DNA from 3 places in the Streptomyces sp. NPDC004051 genome. Region 2 is predicted to be linked to each of the others. Evidence: riboswitches for the same ligand, from Rfam matches in the RefSeq annotation. Region 2 holds a riboswitch; each other region holds the start of a gene.
The links. Region 2 has a riboswitch for glycine ahead of gcvT (glycine cleavage system aminomethyltransferase GcvT). Riboswitches for the same ligand answer to the same signal wherever they lie in the genome.

Region 1 (4,045 bases), on a different contig from region 2:
ATCGCGGTCTCGGATCGGTGCTGGTGGAAGACGGGGTGCGTCAGGTATTCGTCGGTGCGCAGCAGGGCGTCCGGCAGGGTGTCGGGCGCCGCCGCGTCCAGGGCCGCGACGTCGGAGACGCCGGCCTCGACGCCGAAGGCGCTCCACACCGCGGCGAGCCTGGCCCGTGTGGTGGTCTCGTCGCAGGCGATCGAGACGTGGTCGGCGTCGACGAGGAGCAGGTTGACGCCGTTGTCCCGCGCCGCGGCGACGATCTCGGCACCCCGCCCCGGGACCCGCACGGTCAGCGTGTCGAAGTAGGAGCCGTGGACGATCTCCACGCCGCCGGCCCGGAGCCCCTCGGCGAGGACGGTCGCGTAACGGTGGGTGCGCCACGCGATGGTCCGCAGCCCTTCGGGGCCGTGGTAGACGGCGTACATGCCTGCCATCACGGCGAGCAGCACCTGGGCGGTGCAGATGTTGCTGGTGGCCTTCTCCCGGCGGATGTGCTGCTCACGGGTCTGGAGCGCGAGCCGGTAGGCCTGGTCGCCGTCCGCGTCGACGGAGACGCCGACGAGCCGTCCGGGCAGGCTGCGCGCCATCTTCTCGTGCACGGCCATGTATCCGGCGTGCGGTCCGCCGAACCCCATGGGCACACCGAAGCGCTGGGTCGTGCCGACCGCGATGTCCGCGCCGAGTTCGCCGGGCGACGTCAGCAGCGTGAGGGCGAGCAGATCGGCGGCGACGGTGACCAGCGCGCCCAGCTCGTGCGCCCGGTCGATCACCGGCTTGATGTCACGCACGGCTCCGGAGGCGCCCGGGTACTGGATCAGCACACCGTTGATCTTGCGCTCGGCGATCTCGGCGGGGATGCCCTCGCTCAGGTCGGCGACGACAACCTCGACGCCGGTCGGCTCGGCACGGGTCTCGATCACGGCGATCGTCTGCGGCAGCGCGTCCGCGTCGACCAGGAACAGGCCGTTCTTGTTCTTGCCCATGCGCCGCGAGAGCGCCATCGCCTCGGCGGCGGCCGTGCCCTCGTCGAGCAGTGAGGCCCCGGAGGTCGGCAGGCCGGTCAGTTCGGCCACCATGGTCTGGAAGTTCAGCAGCGCCTCGAGCCGTCCCTGCGAGATCTCCGGCTGGTAGGGCGTGTAGGCCGTGTACCAGGCGGGGTTCTCCATCACGTTGCGCAGGATGACGGGCGGCGTGAAGGTCCCGTAGTACCCGAGCCCGATCATGGAGCCGAGCACCTCGTTGCGGTCGGCCAGCGACCGGAGTTCGGCCAGCACCTCGGGCTCGGTCCGGGCGCCCGGCAGGTCGAGTGCGTCGGCGTTCTTGATCACATCCGGGACCGCCGCGGCCGTCAGCTCGTCGAGCGAGCCGTAGCCCACCTGCGCGAGCATTTTGGCGCGGGCCTCGTGGTCGGGGCCGATGTGACGCTGCTCGAAGGGCGTTCCCTGTTCGAGCTCGGAGAGGGGAATGCGGTGGGCGGTCATTGTGGAGGCCTCCTGGTCTGACGACCTTCGAGGGGCACCATGACGGGTGCCCGGACGGCCTCCCCCTCTGTCATCTCGACCTGAGAGCTTCACCGGACCGCCGCAGGGCGCCCGGCTTTCACCGTCGGTGAGAGCGGGAGCCGTCGACACCCGCCCTGCTTTCCAGAGTGACCTCGTCCATGCGGTACGTGGGCCTGAGAGTTTCCGGGGAGGATTTGCTCCTTCGGCGCCCTCCGATGGTGTCCGGAGGACTCTCCCGCACGGGGTCAGCAGCCGCTGTCAGCGTACCAGCGAGGGCAACCCCCGTACCTTCGAGTGGCCGCCGGACCGATTGTGCCGTTTCGTAGTGCTGACGAATGACTGCGGATTGCGACCAGTGGAGGGCCCGTGCAGACCGACATCGATCCGCGCAACCTGATCGGCCGTAAAGCGTTCGACCGCAACGGAACCCGGATCGGCACCATCGACGAGGTCTATCTCGACGACGCCACCGGCATACCCGAGTGGGCGGCGATACGCACCGGCCTGTTCAGCAGGGACGCCTTCGTCCCCCTGGAGCCGAGCGAGCTGATAGACGGCAGCCTCCACATTCCCTTCGAACGCGCCCTGATCAAGGACGCCCCCGACTTCGGCGTGGGCCGCCACCTCTCCCCCGAGCAGGAACTCCAGCTCTACCACCACTACGGTCTGGACATCTCCGCGCCTCCCCCGCTTCCGGACCACGACTTCGGCACACTCGCCGACCGGGACGACCACCCGGCCTGAGCCCTCGGAGCCGGAAGCACGAAGCCCACGGCCCCCTCACACCTGCGAGTGCCCCGGGTCCATGCTCCCCCGGGCCGCTCCCGAGCCGTCGCTCGTCTCCGCGCCGACCCGCGGCCTCTCGCCCTCCCCGGGACTTCGGTCCACCAGTGGCAGCGGATCCGCCGGTTGCAGGGCCGGGTCGTCGGTGCGGAAGGTCTTCACCCGTCCCACCGCCGAGCCGGGCGTCTCGAACCGGACCGTGACCCGGCCCAGGCCGCTGCCCTGGACCCACCCGTGCCCGTACTCGCTGTGCCGCACATCGTGCCCGGCCGGCCAGCTCCGCCCCGCGCTCGTCCGCTGTTCTTCCTCCCTGGGCGCGGCCGACTGCTCCTCCTCGCCCGGCGACTCCTCCCCCCGGACCTCCGCCGCCTGCGCGAACAGGTCCTCCTGGGTGTAGTCCGCGAGTCCACTGACTCCCACGCCCAGCAGCCGTACCCCGCCTGTCGTGTCGACCGAGCCCAACAACCGCGCCGCCGCCTCGCGCACCACCGCCGGATCGTCCGTGGGGCCCCGCAGCGTCTCGGACCGGGTGAGCGTCGAGAAGTCGTAGCGCCGCACCTTCAGCACGATGGTCCGTCCCGCCAGCCCCGCTCCCCGCAGTCTGCTCACACAGCGGTCGGCGAGCCTCCGTACCTCCGTCCCGACCCGCACCCGGTCGTGGATGTCCACGTCGTACGTGTCCTCGACCGACACCGACTTCGTCTCCCGCTCGGCCACCACGGGCCGTTCGTCCCGTGCCAGGGCCATGGCGTACAGCGCGTGTCCGTGTGCCTTGCCGAGCAACCGCACCAGCTCGTCCTCCCCGGCCTCGGCGAGCTCTTCGACCGTGTGGATCCCGGCCCTGCGCAGGTGGTCACCGGTGGCGGGCCCCACCCCCGGCAGCGTCCGGACCGGGAGCGGCGCCAGCAGGGCCCGCTCCCTCCCCGGCTCGATGAGCACCAGTCCGTCGGGCTTCGCCTGCTCCGAGGCGATCTTCGCCAGCATCTTGGAGGCGGCGAGCCCGACGGACCCGGTGAGCCCGGTGACCGCCCGTATGTCCGCGCGCAGCCTCGCCCCGGCCAGCCGGGCCGACCGCTCGTCCCAGGCCGCCCCGCCGGCCTCCAGGTCCACGAACGCCTCGTCCAGGCTCAAGGGCTCCACCAGCGGCGACAGCTCCCGCAGCAGCCCCATCACCTGGTCGCTGATCGACCGGTAGAACGCGAAGCGCGGCACGAGGTACGCCGCGTTCGGCGCGAGCCGCCGCGCCTGGGCCATGGGCAGCGCGGAACGCACGCCGAAGAGCCGGGCCTCGTACGAGGCGGTGGCGACCACCCCGCGCGGCCCGAGCCCGCCCACGATCACGGCTTTCCCCCGCAGGCTCGGCTTGGACGCCTGCTCCACCGAGGCGTAGAAGGCGTCCATGTCGAGGTGCAGGATGGTGGGCGCGGATCTCACATCCCCGATGCTGCCCTATGCCACTGACAGTGCCGGCCACCGACCGCCCCGAACGGCACGGGTCGCCCAGCCGGCCCGACGGCTCAGACCGCGCGGTTCCGCCGCCGCGCCAGCTCGTCCGCCGGGTTGGGCCCGATCAGCGTCTCCCCGGTGTCGACGCGCTCCCCGTGCAACTGGGACAGCGCGCTCTCGACATCCCGCCACACCACACCGACGGCGATCCCGAAAATCCCCTGGCCGCCCTGGAGCAGGGCATGCACCTCGTCCGGCGTGTCGCACTCGTAGACCGTGGCGCCGTCGCTCATCAGCGTCATGCGCTCCAGGTCACGGAA
Region 2 (4,045 bases):
CCAGCCGGCGACGATCAGCTTCGGCTTCCTCTCCTTGGCCAGCCGCTCGACCTCGGCCATGTCGACCTGGCCGTCGTCGCCGACGTGGTAGGCGACCACGTCGTAGAGCTTGCCGGAGAAGTTGATCTTCATGCCGTGGGTCAGGTGCCCGCCGTGCGCGAGGTTCAGGCCCATGATCGTGTCGCCGGGCTTGAGCAGCGCGAACATCGCGGCGGCGTTGGCCTGCGCGCCCGAGTGCGGCTGCACGTTGGCGTGCTCGGCGCCGAAGAGTTCCTTGACCCGGTCGATGGCGATCTGCTCGATCACGTCGACGTGCTCGCAGCCGCCGTAGTAGCGGCGGCCGGGGTAGCCCTCGGCGTACTTGTTGGTGAGGACCGTGCCCTGGGCCTCCATGACCGCGACCGGGGCGAAGTTCTCCGAGGCGATCATCTCGAGGGTGGACTGCTGGCGGTGCAGCTCGGCGTCGACCGCCGCCGCGACGGCCGGGTCGAGCTCGTGCAGCGGGATGTTCAGGAGCGACATGGGGTGACGGCCTCCTCAGCCCTGGACGAAGGCGTCGTACTCGGCGGCCGAGAGCAGGTCGGCCGGCTCGTCGCTCACCCGCACCTTGAACAGCCAGCCGCCCTCGAAGGGGGCCGAGTTCACCAGCGACGGGTCGTTCACCACGTCCTCGTTGACCTCGGTGACCTCGCCGGTGACCGGGCAGTACAGGTCGCTGACCGACTTGGTCGACTCCAGCTCGCCGCAGGTCTCGCCCGCGGTCACGGTGTCGCCGACGTCCGGGAGCTGGACGAACACGATGTCGCCGAGCGCGTTGGCCGCGTGCTCCGTGATGCCGATCGTCGACACGCCGTCCTCGGCGGCCGTCAGCCACTCGTGTTCCTTGCTGTAACGCAGCTGCTGGGGGTTGCTCATGATCTGGATCCTCCTGTGTGCGAGGGACCGCCGGGGTCGACGGCGGAGAAAGGGGACGAAAGGGGTGGATGGAGCCGAAGGGAGGGGTGGGGGGGCGGAGGTCACGGCCCCGACCGGCGCGGTCGCGTACGCGGCCCACGTCCTACGGCGGTGTCACTTCTGCCGCTGGTAGAACGGCAGCGCCACGACCTCGTACGGCTCGTGGCTGCCGCGGATGTCCACGCCCACGCCCGGGGTACCCGGCGCCGAGTGCGCCACGTCGACGTACGCCATCGCGATCGGCTTGCCCAGCGTCGGCGCGGGCGCCCCGGAGGTGACCTCGCCGATCACCTCGCCGCCGGCCACCACCGGGTACCCGGCGCGCGGGACCCGGCGGCCCTCGGCGACCAGGCCCACCAGGGCGCGGGGCGGGGTCCGCTCGGCGCGGGCGGCGGCCTCGGTCAGGGCGGCACGGCCCACGAAGTCGCCCTCCTTCTCGAACTTCACGACCCGGCCGAACCCGGCGTCGAACGGCGTCAGCGAGGCGCTCAGCTCATTGCCGTACAGCGGCATGCCGGCCTCCAGGCGCAGCGTGTCCCGGCAGGCCAGCCCGCACGGGGTCACCCCCACGCCCTCGCCCGCCTCGGTCAGCGCCTGCCACACCCCGACCGCGTGCTCCGGCGCGACGAACAGCTCGAAGCCGTCCTCACCGGTGTAGCCGGTCCGGGCGATGAGCGCGGGGACGCCGGCGACCGTGCCGGGCAGGCCGGCGTAGTACTTCAGGCCGTCCAGGTCCGAATCGGTCAGGCTCTTGAGGATGCCGGCGGCCTCGGGGCCCTGCACCGCGATCAGCGCGTAGGCGTCGCGGTCGTCGCGGACCTCGGCGTCGAAGCCCGCCGACCGCTCCACGAGGGCGTCCAGCACCACCTGGGCGTTGGAGGCGTTGGCGACGACCAGGTACTCGGGGGCTTCGACCGCACCGAGCCGGTAGACGATCAGGTCGTCCAGGATGCCGCCGTCCTCGTTGCAGATCATGGTGTAGCGGGCGCGGCCGGGCTTGACGGTCCCGATGTTGCCGATCAGGGCGTAGTCCAGGAACCGCGCCGCCTGCGGGCCGGTGACGGTGATCTCGCCCATGTGCGAGAGGTCGAAGAGGCCCGCCTTCGTGCGCACGGCGTTGTGCTCGTCGCGCTCGGAGCCGTAGCGCAGGGGCATGTCCCAGCCGGCGAAGTCGGTCATCGTGGCGCCGAGCGAACGATGCAGGGCGTCGAGCGCTGTCCGGCGGAGTTCGGTACTGCTCATCGGTCGGTCTCCCAGGGCGATGGGGTCCCCCGTCGGCCGGGGCCGGGCACGGGGAGGGCGAGGACGTTCCTCCCCATCTGTCATCGGAACCTGAGAGGTTCGCCATGACCGTCCGCGCAGGGGACGTCACGGCTTGCACCTTGGGTGGAGCCACCGGAAACTCGCGCGGCGGCCCGCTTTTCAGATGTGCCTGGCCCGCGCGGTAACGGTGCCTGAGAGATTCAAGGGAGGGACTTGCTCCTTCGGCGCCCCGGCGAAACGTGCCAGGGACTCTCCCGCGCGGATTCAAACGGCCGGTATGCAGTTGGCGCGCTCATCATTGCACGCATCGTGAGGCTTCGGCAGGGGGACCTTTCCCTCGTGAGCACAGGGTGCTCAGGTCTGTACGGAGGGCTGTGACAGGTCTGTATCGAGAAACGGACGGAATGAAGAGGCGTCCGCCGTTACCGTCTCTTTACACTCGGCGGGGAGGGTGCTCCGGCACTTGCCCCAGGGGAGGACTCACGGTGAACAGGACCACGGCGTACGCCACGACGGGTGTCGCGCCGCCCGGGCAGCAGGCCCCCTCGTCCGGGGAGGCCCACGGCGCGCGGCCGGCGCCCGTCGTCCGCGACCTGCGCGCGTGCGCCGGCCGCGGTCCGCACGCCCTGGTCTTCGGCCCCCGCGACCTCGTCGTGGTCACCGGACTGCCCGGCAGCGGCAAGTCCACGCTGATGCGGCGCGCGGTGCGCGGCACCCGGATCGACTCCCAGGACACCCGCGACCGCTGGGACCGCCGCATGCCGCGCCTCCTGCCGTACGCGGTGTACCGGCCCCTGGTCCGCCTCGACCACTACGCCGGGCTGCGCCGAGCCCTGCGCACCGGCGAGGGGGTCGTCGTGCACGACTGCGGTACCCACGCCTGGGTGCGCCGCTGGCTGGCCCGCGAGGCCCGCCGCCGGGGCGCGGGGCTGCACCTGCTGCTGCTGGCCGTCCCCCCGGAGCAGGCACTGGACGGTCAGCGTGAGCGCGGCCGCGGTGTCTCCCGGTACGCCTTCCTGCGGCACCGCACCGCCGTCGACCGGCTGCTGCGGTCCGTGGAGCGCGGCGACCTGCCCGCGGGCTGCGGAACGGCGGTCCTGGTCGACCGGGACGCGGCGGACACGCTGCGCCGCATCGACTTCACGGGCTGACGACCGCACGGGCGGGCGTGGCACGGGCGGGCGGGTGCACGGGCGGGCGGGTGCACGGGCTGCCGGCTGCGGAGCGGCAGCGGTTAGCCTTTTCAGCCACAGCAGTGGTTCCAGGCAGGCGGTAGGCAGATGGACTTCCCGGCGGGCTTCTCCGCGGACTTCCCGGCACAGACTCACCCCCATCCGCACGGAGGATGGCCCGGCAACGAGTTGGAGGAGGTGCTCTCCGCCTCCCTCGGCGTCCCCGCGGCGGACGGCCGGATCATCGAGGTACTGGGCAGGAGCCCCGTCTGGGTTCCGCTGCCGAACGGCGGCGGCCCGCACAGCGGCCCGCTGGACCTGCCCACCCTGGAGATCGAGGGGCAGGCGTACGTCCCGGTCTTCAGTTCCGAGGAACAGTTCCGCCAGGTCGTCGGCTCCCACATGTCGTTCACCGTCGCGCCCGCGGTGGAGTTCGCGCGGGGTCTGCCGCCGCAGGCCGGGATCGCGGTGAACCCCGGCGGAGTGGTCGGCGTCCCGCTGCCGCCGCCCGCCGTGGCCGAACTGTGCCGCGCCGGACGCGGCCCGCTGGACGATCCGGCGGGCGGCGGCCGGGTCAAGCTGTTCGAGCCCGACTGGCAGGAGGATCCGGTGGACTTCCTCGCCGCCGCGGGCGCGGAGTTCGAGTCGACCGGTGT
Region 3 (4,045 bases), on a different contig from region 2:
AACAGAACACCATGAAGGTCCGACGTCGGGCCCCGGGCCGTCTCGTCAGACGTCGAAGGGGGTGACCGGACAGAGGAGCCGAGGGCGGGTGGGTGATCTTGATCGAGAGCCTGTCCGCCGGGAGCTTCGTCGTGCCGTGCAGACCTCGTCCGCCGGCGTCCCCGGCCACGCGGCCGGACTGGAAGGGCCCAGGGTAGCTGCCTATTGCATCCAAAGCCTCGGGGGTGATCGAATGTGCGTCCGGCGATCGGTGTTCTTGACGTTATGCAGAGGGTGTCGCACATGATGGGCCGCTGGCTGGCAAGCAGAACGAAACAGCGTCAGACAGGCCCCCTGGCAGCTGTGCAGACTCCCTCCGATGCCGGGGTGCTGAGCTGCCGGGTTCTCGGCCCGGCCGACGAGCCGGTGCCGAACGCCCGGTACGCGATCAACGACACCGTGGGACGCACACTGGTCGAGGGTGGGACGGATCCCTTCGGATCGTTCGTGGCCACGATTCCGGCGGGAGAGTACCGGCTCACGGTGTCCGCCGGGGGGTACCTGCCGTACCGGGTGCCGTGCACGGTCACCGAGAACTCCCTCACCTCGCTCGGCGACGTGACCCTGCAGGCGGCACAGCCGCTGGAGATGCCCGCGCCGGGTGACTGGGAGATCGATCTGGCGCACTCCTCGATCGTCTGCACCGCACAGCACATCGGGATGGCCCGGGTGCACGGCCGGTTCAACTCCTTCGCCGGGGTGGTGCGGATCGCCGGCGACGCGGCGCAGACGGCGATGCACGTGGTGATCGACGCGGGATCCATCGACACCAACATGAGGATGCGTGACGACCATCTGCGGTCGGCGGACTTCCTGGCCGTGGAGCGGTTTCCCACCATCGAGTTCTACAGCGACCGCTTCGTGCCCCGGGGCGGCAACCGGTGGGACGTCATCGGCGAGTTGTGGCTGCGCGGGGTGGCCCGTACGGTCACGCTGGACGTGGAGTACCTCGGGCTCGGCAACGGCATGCAGGGCGAGGCCCGGGCGGTCTGCCGGGCCACCGCCGAACTGCACCGCGACGACTTCCAGGTGAGCTGGCAGACGATGCTGGCGCGGGGTATCGCCGCCGTCGGCCCCACCATCCGGGTCGACATCGACGTGCAGGTCGTACCCCAGAGCTGACCGGCCGGCCTGCCCCCGCGCCCGCGCCCTCGGGAAGGCGGCACGGTCCTGGAACACCGCCCTGCCCGGCAGTAAACGATCATCGTTCTCGCAGCTCTTGACCGGCCGCCGGTGCGGGCCTAGCCTCACATCGCCGCTCATCCCGCTGCGGGAGAGCACCGGGTCAGCCAGACCCGGGCGCCGAAGGAGCAACACCTCCCCGGAAACTCTCAGGCACCCCTACCGCTCGGGCAGGCACCTCTGGAAAGCAGGCGCTCCCGTGCCTCGCCCACGGTGCAAGCCGCGGACCTCCGCGGCGAAGCTCTCAGGCTCCATGACAGAGGGGGAGGCTCCGCTCGGCAGCGCGGGTTCCTGCCCGTGCCCGACTCCTGAGGACCCCCCGATGGCTTTCTCGTTACCCCACCGCCGGCCGCCTGCCGCCCGCCGGCATCCCGACTGAGCTCCGGCTCTCCCCCACGGCCCTCCTGGGCCCACGCTCCCTGAAGGCGTGTTCGGCGTGCCCGGCACTTTTCCCGCCGGTCGCTCCCTCACTCATGCCGACTCTTTGTGCCCACTCGCTCCCCTCATACGTGTGCGGTCGTCTTCCAGGACACGCCTGTCCCGGCCCGCACGCACCGAAGATCCACGAGGTTCGCACATGCACAACAGCAGCAAAGCCGTCCCGACCACCGCCCCGAAGCCCGAGGCGGATCCCGGACAGCCCTCCTCCCCCACAGGTGAACAGCACCTCTCCCGGCAGTTGTCCAACCGGCACATCCAGCTGATCGCGATCGGCGGCGCCATCGGCACCGGCCTGTTCATGGGATCGGGCAAGACGATCTCACTGGCCGGCCCCTCGGTGATCTTCGTTTACATGATCATCGGCGCGATGCTGTTCTTCGTGATGCGGGCGATGGGAGAGCTGCTGCTCTCCAACCTGCGCTACAAGTCCTTCGCCGACTTCGCCTCGGACCTCCTCGGACCGTGGGCCGGCTTCTTCACGGGATGGACCTACTGGTTCTGCTGGATCGTCACCGGTGTCGCCGACGTCATCGCGATCGCCGGGTACGTGTCGTACTGGTGGGAAGGGCTCGCGCTGTGGATTCCGGCGCTCGCGGCGGTCGTCCTGCTGATCGTCCTGAACCTGCCCACGGTGAAGGCGTTCGGTGAGACCGAGTTCTGGTTCGCACTGATCAAGATCATCGCCATCGTGACGCTGATCGTCGTCGGATTCGGCATGGTGCTGGGCGGCTTCCAGGCGCCCGGGGGCACCACCGCGAGCTTCTCCAACCTCTGGAACGACGGCGGCTTCTTCCCCACCGGTCCCATGGGGTTCGTCGCGGGATTCCAGATCGCGACCTTCGCCTTCGTCGGCATCGAACTGGTCGGCACCACCGCTGCGGAGACCAAGAACCCGGAGCGGAACCTGCCCAAGGCGATCAACTCGATCCCGGTGCGCGTGATGCTGTTCTACGTGGTCGCCCTGATCGCGATCATCTCCGTCACTCCCTGGCGCCAGATCAGCCCGGACCGCAGCCCCTTCGTCGTGATGTTCACACTGGCCGGCCTCGGCATCGCCGCCTCCGTGATCAACTTCGTGGTACTGACCTCCGCCGCCTCGTCCGCGAACTCGGGCATCTACTCCACCTCACGGATGGTCTACGGCCTGGCTCACGAAGGCGACGCACCGGCACGGTTCGGCAGGCTCACCTCCCGGAAGGTACCGGTCAACGCCCTGCTCCTGTCCGGTCTCTTCCTGCTCCCCGGCGTCGTCATGGTCACCATGGGCGACTCGATCATCGAGGCCTTCACGCTGGTGACCACCATCTCGGCCCTGCTGTTCATGTTCGTCTGGTCGATCATCCTGATCTGCTACCTCGTGTACCGCAGGCGCCGTCCCCACCTGCACGAGGCGTCGACGTTCAAGATGCCCGGCGGCGTCGTCATGTGCTACGTCGTACTCGCCTTCTTCGCGTTCCTCGTCTGGGCGCTGACCCAGAAGGAGGACACCCTGCAGGCGCTGCTGGTGACCCCGGTGTGGTTCGTCGTCCTCGGCATCGCGTGGACGGTGCTCCGTCACCGCCGCCGTCAGGCCCGGCAGACGGCGGCAGTGACGGGCTCCCCGGAACAGCCCCTGCACTGAGGTGACGCCGCGGCCCTCCCGGAACCGAGGTTCCGGGAGGGCCGCGGCGTGCCTGGAGGCAGCGGTGCCCGTGTCGTCCGGCGCCTCTCACGGGATGCCGGGGAGCGGAATCCGTCGCTAAATGGATGAGCGGCTCGGTGTCGGCCGACCGATGAACGCGGGTGCGGAAAAGACTGGGAGACGGCATGCAGAAGCGCAGTCTGCGGGACCTTCAGGTATCGGCCATCGGCCTGGGGTGCATGGGTATGTCCGCCTTCTACGGATCCACCGACCGGGAGGAGGCGATCGCGACCGTCCGGCGCGCCCTGGACCTCGGGGTGAACTTTCTCGACACCGCGCAGATGTACGGGCCGCTCACCAACGAGTCACTGATCGGCGAGGCGATCCGGGGGCATCGCGACGAGTACGTGATCGCGACGAAGTTCAACTACCGGATGGACAACGCCGTACCCGGGGACATCAGCACGGTCGGCCCCCAGGACGGCTCGGCCGAGCACGTCCGGAGCTCGGTCCACGGTTCCCTGCAGCGGCTGGGTACCGACCACATCGACCTGTACTACCAGCACCGGGTCGACCCGAACGTACCCATCGAGGAGACCGCCGGCGCGCTGGGCGAACTGGTCGCCGAGGGCAAGGTGCGGTACATCGGCCTGAGCGAGGCGAGTGCGGAGACCCTCCGGCGCGCCCACGCCGTGCACCCGGTCACCGCGGTGCAGACCGAGTACTCGCTGTGGTCACGGGACGTGGAGGCCGAGGTGCTGC

Region 1: linked by a shared signal. The riboswitch ahead of gcvP (aminomethyl-transferring glycine dehydrogenase) and the one ahead of gcvT (glycine cleavage system aminomethyltransferase GcvT) in region 2 are both predicted to bind glycine.
Region 3: linked by a shared signal. The riboswitch ahead of cycA (D-serine/D-alanine/glycine transporter) and the one ahead of gcvT (glycine cleavage system aminomethyltransferase GcvT) in region 2 are both predicted to bind glycine.

Annotation. Positions count from the first base shown of each region.
Region 1 is NZ_JBSGHG010000008.1:198,079-202,123, forward strand. Features, by position in the region: gene gcvP (aminomethyl-transferring glycine dehydrogenase) at 1-1,475, opposite strand, end outside; glycine riboswitch at 1,648-1,744, opposite strand; gene ACWEQO_RS12445 (PRC-barrel domain-containing protein) at 1,863-2,240, shown strand; partial or broken gene ACWEQO_RS12450 (DNA polymerase IV) at 2,156-3,713, opposite strand; gene ACWEQO_RS12455 (MerR family transcriptional regulator) at 3,797-4,045, opposite strand, start outside.
Region 2 is NZ_JBSGHG010000009.1:2,416-6,460, forward strand. Features, by position in the region: gene glyA (serine hydroxymethyltransferase) at 1-522, opposite strand, end outside; gene gcvH (glycine cleavage system protein GcvH) at 538-915, opposite strand; gene gcvT (glycine cleavage system aminomethyltransferase GcvT) at 1,069-2,196, opposite strand; glycine riboswitch at 2,264-2,386, opposite strand; glycine riboswitch at 2,387-2,484, opposite strand; gene ACWEQO_RS12525 (AAA family ATPase) at 2,703-3,368, shown strand; gene ACWEQO_RS12530 (enhanced serine sensitivity protein SseB) at 3,498-4,045, shown strand, end outside.
Region 3 is NZ_JBSGHG010000010.1:181,703-185,747, reverse strand. Features, by position in the region: gene ACWEQO_RS14210 (YceI family protein) at 283-1,161, shown strand; glycine riboswitch at 1,300-1,396, shown strand; glycine riboswitch at 1,397-1,488, shown strand; gene cycA (D-serine/D-alanine/glycine transporter) at 1,799-3,283, shown strand; gene ACWEQO_RS14200 (aldo/keto reductase) at 3,469-4,045, shown strand, end outside.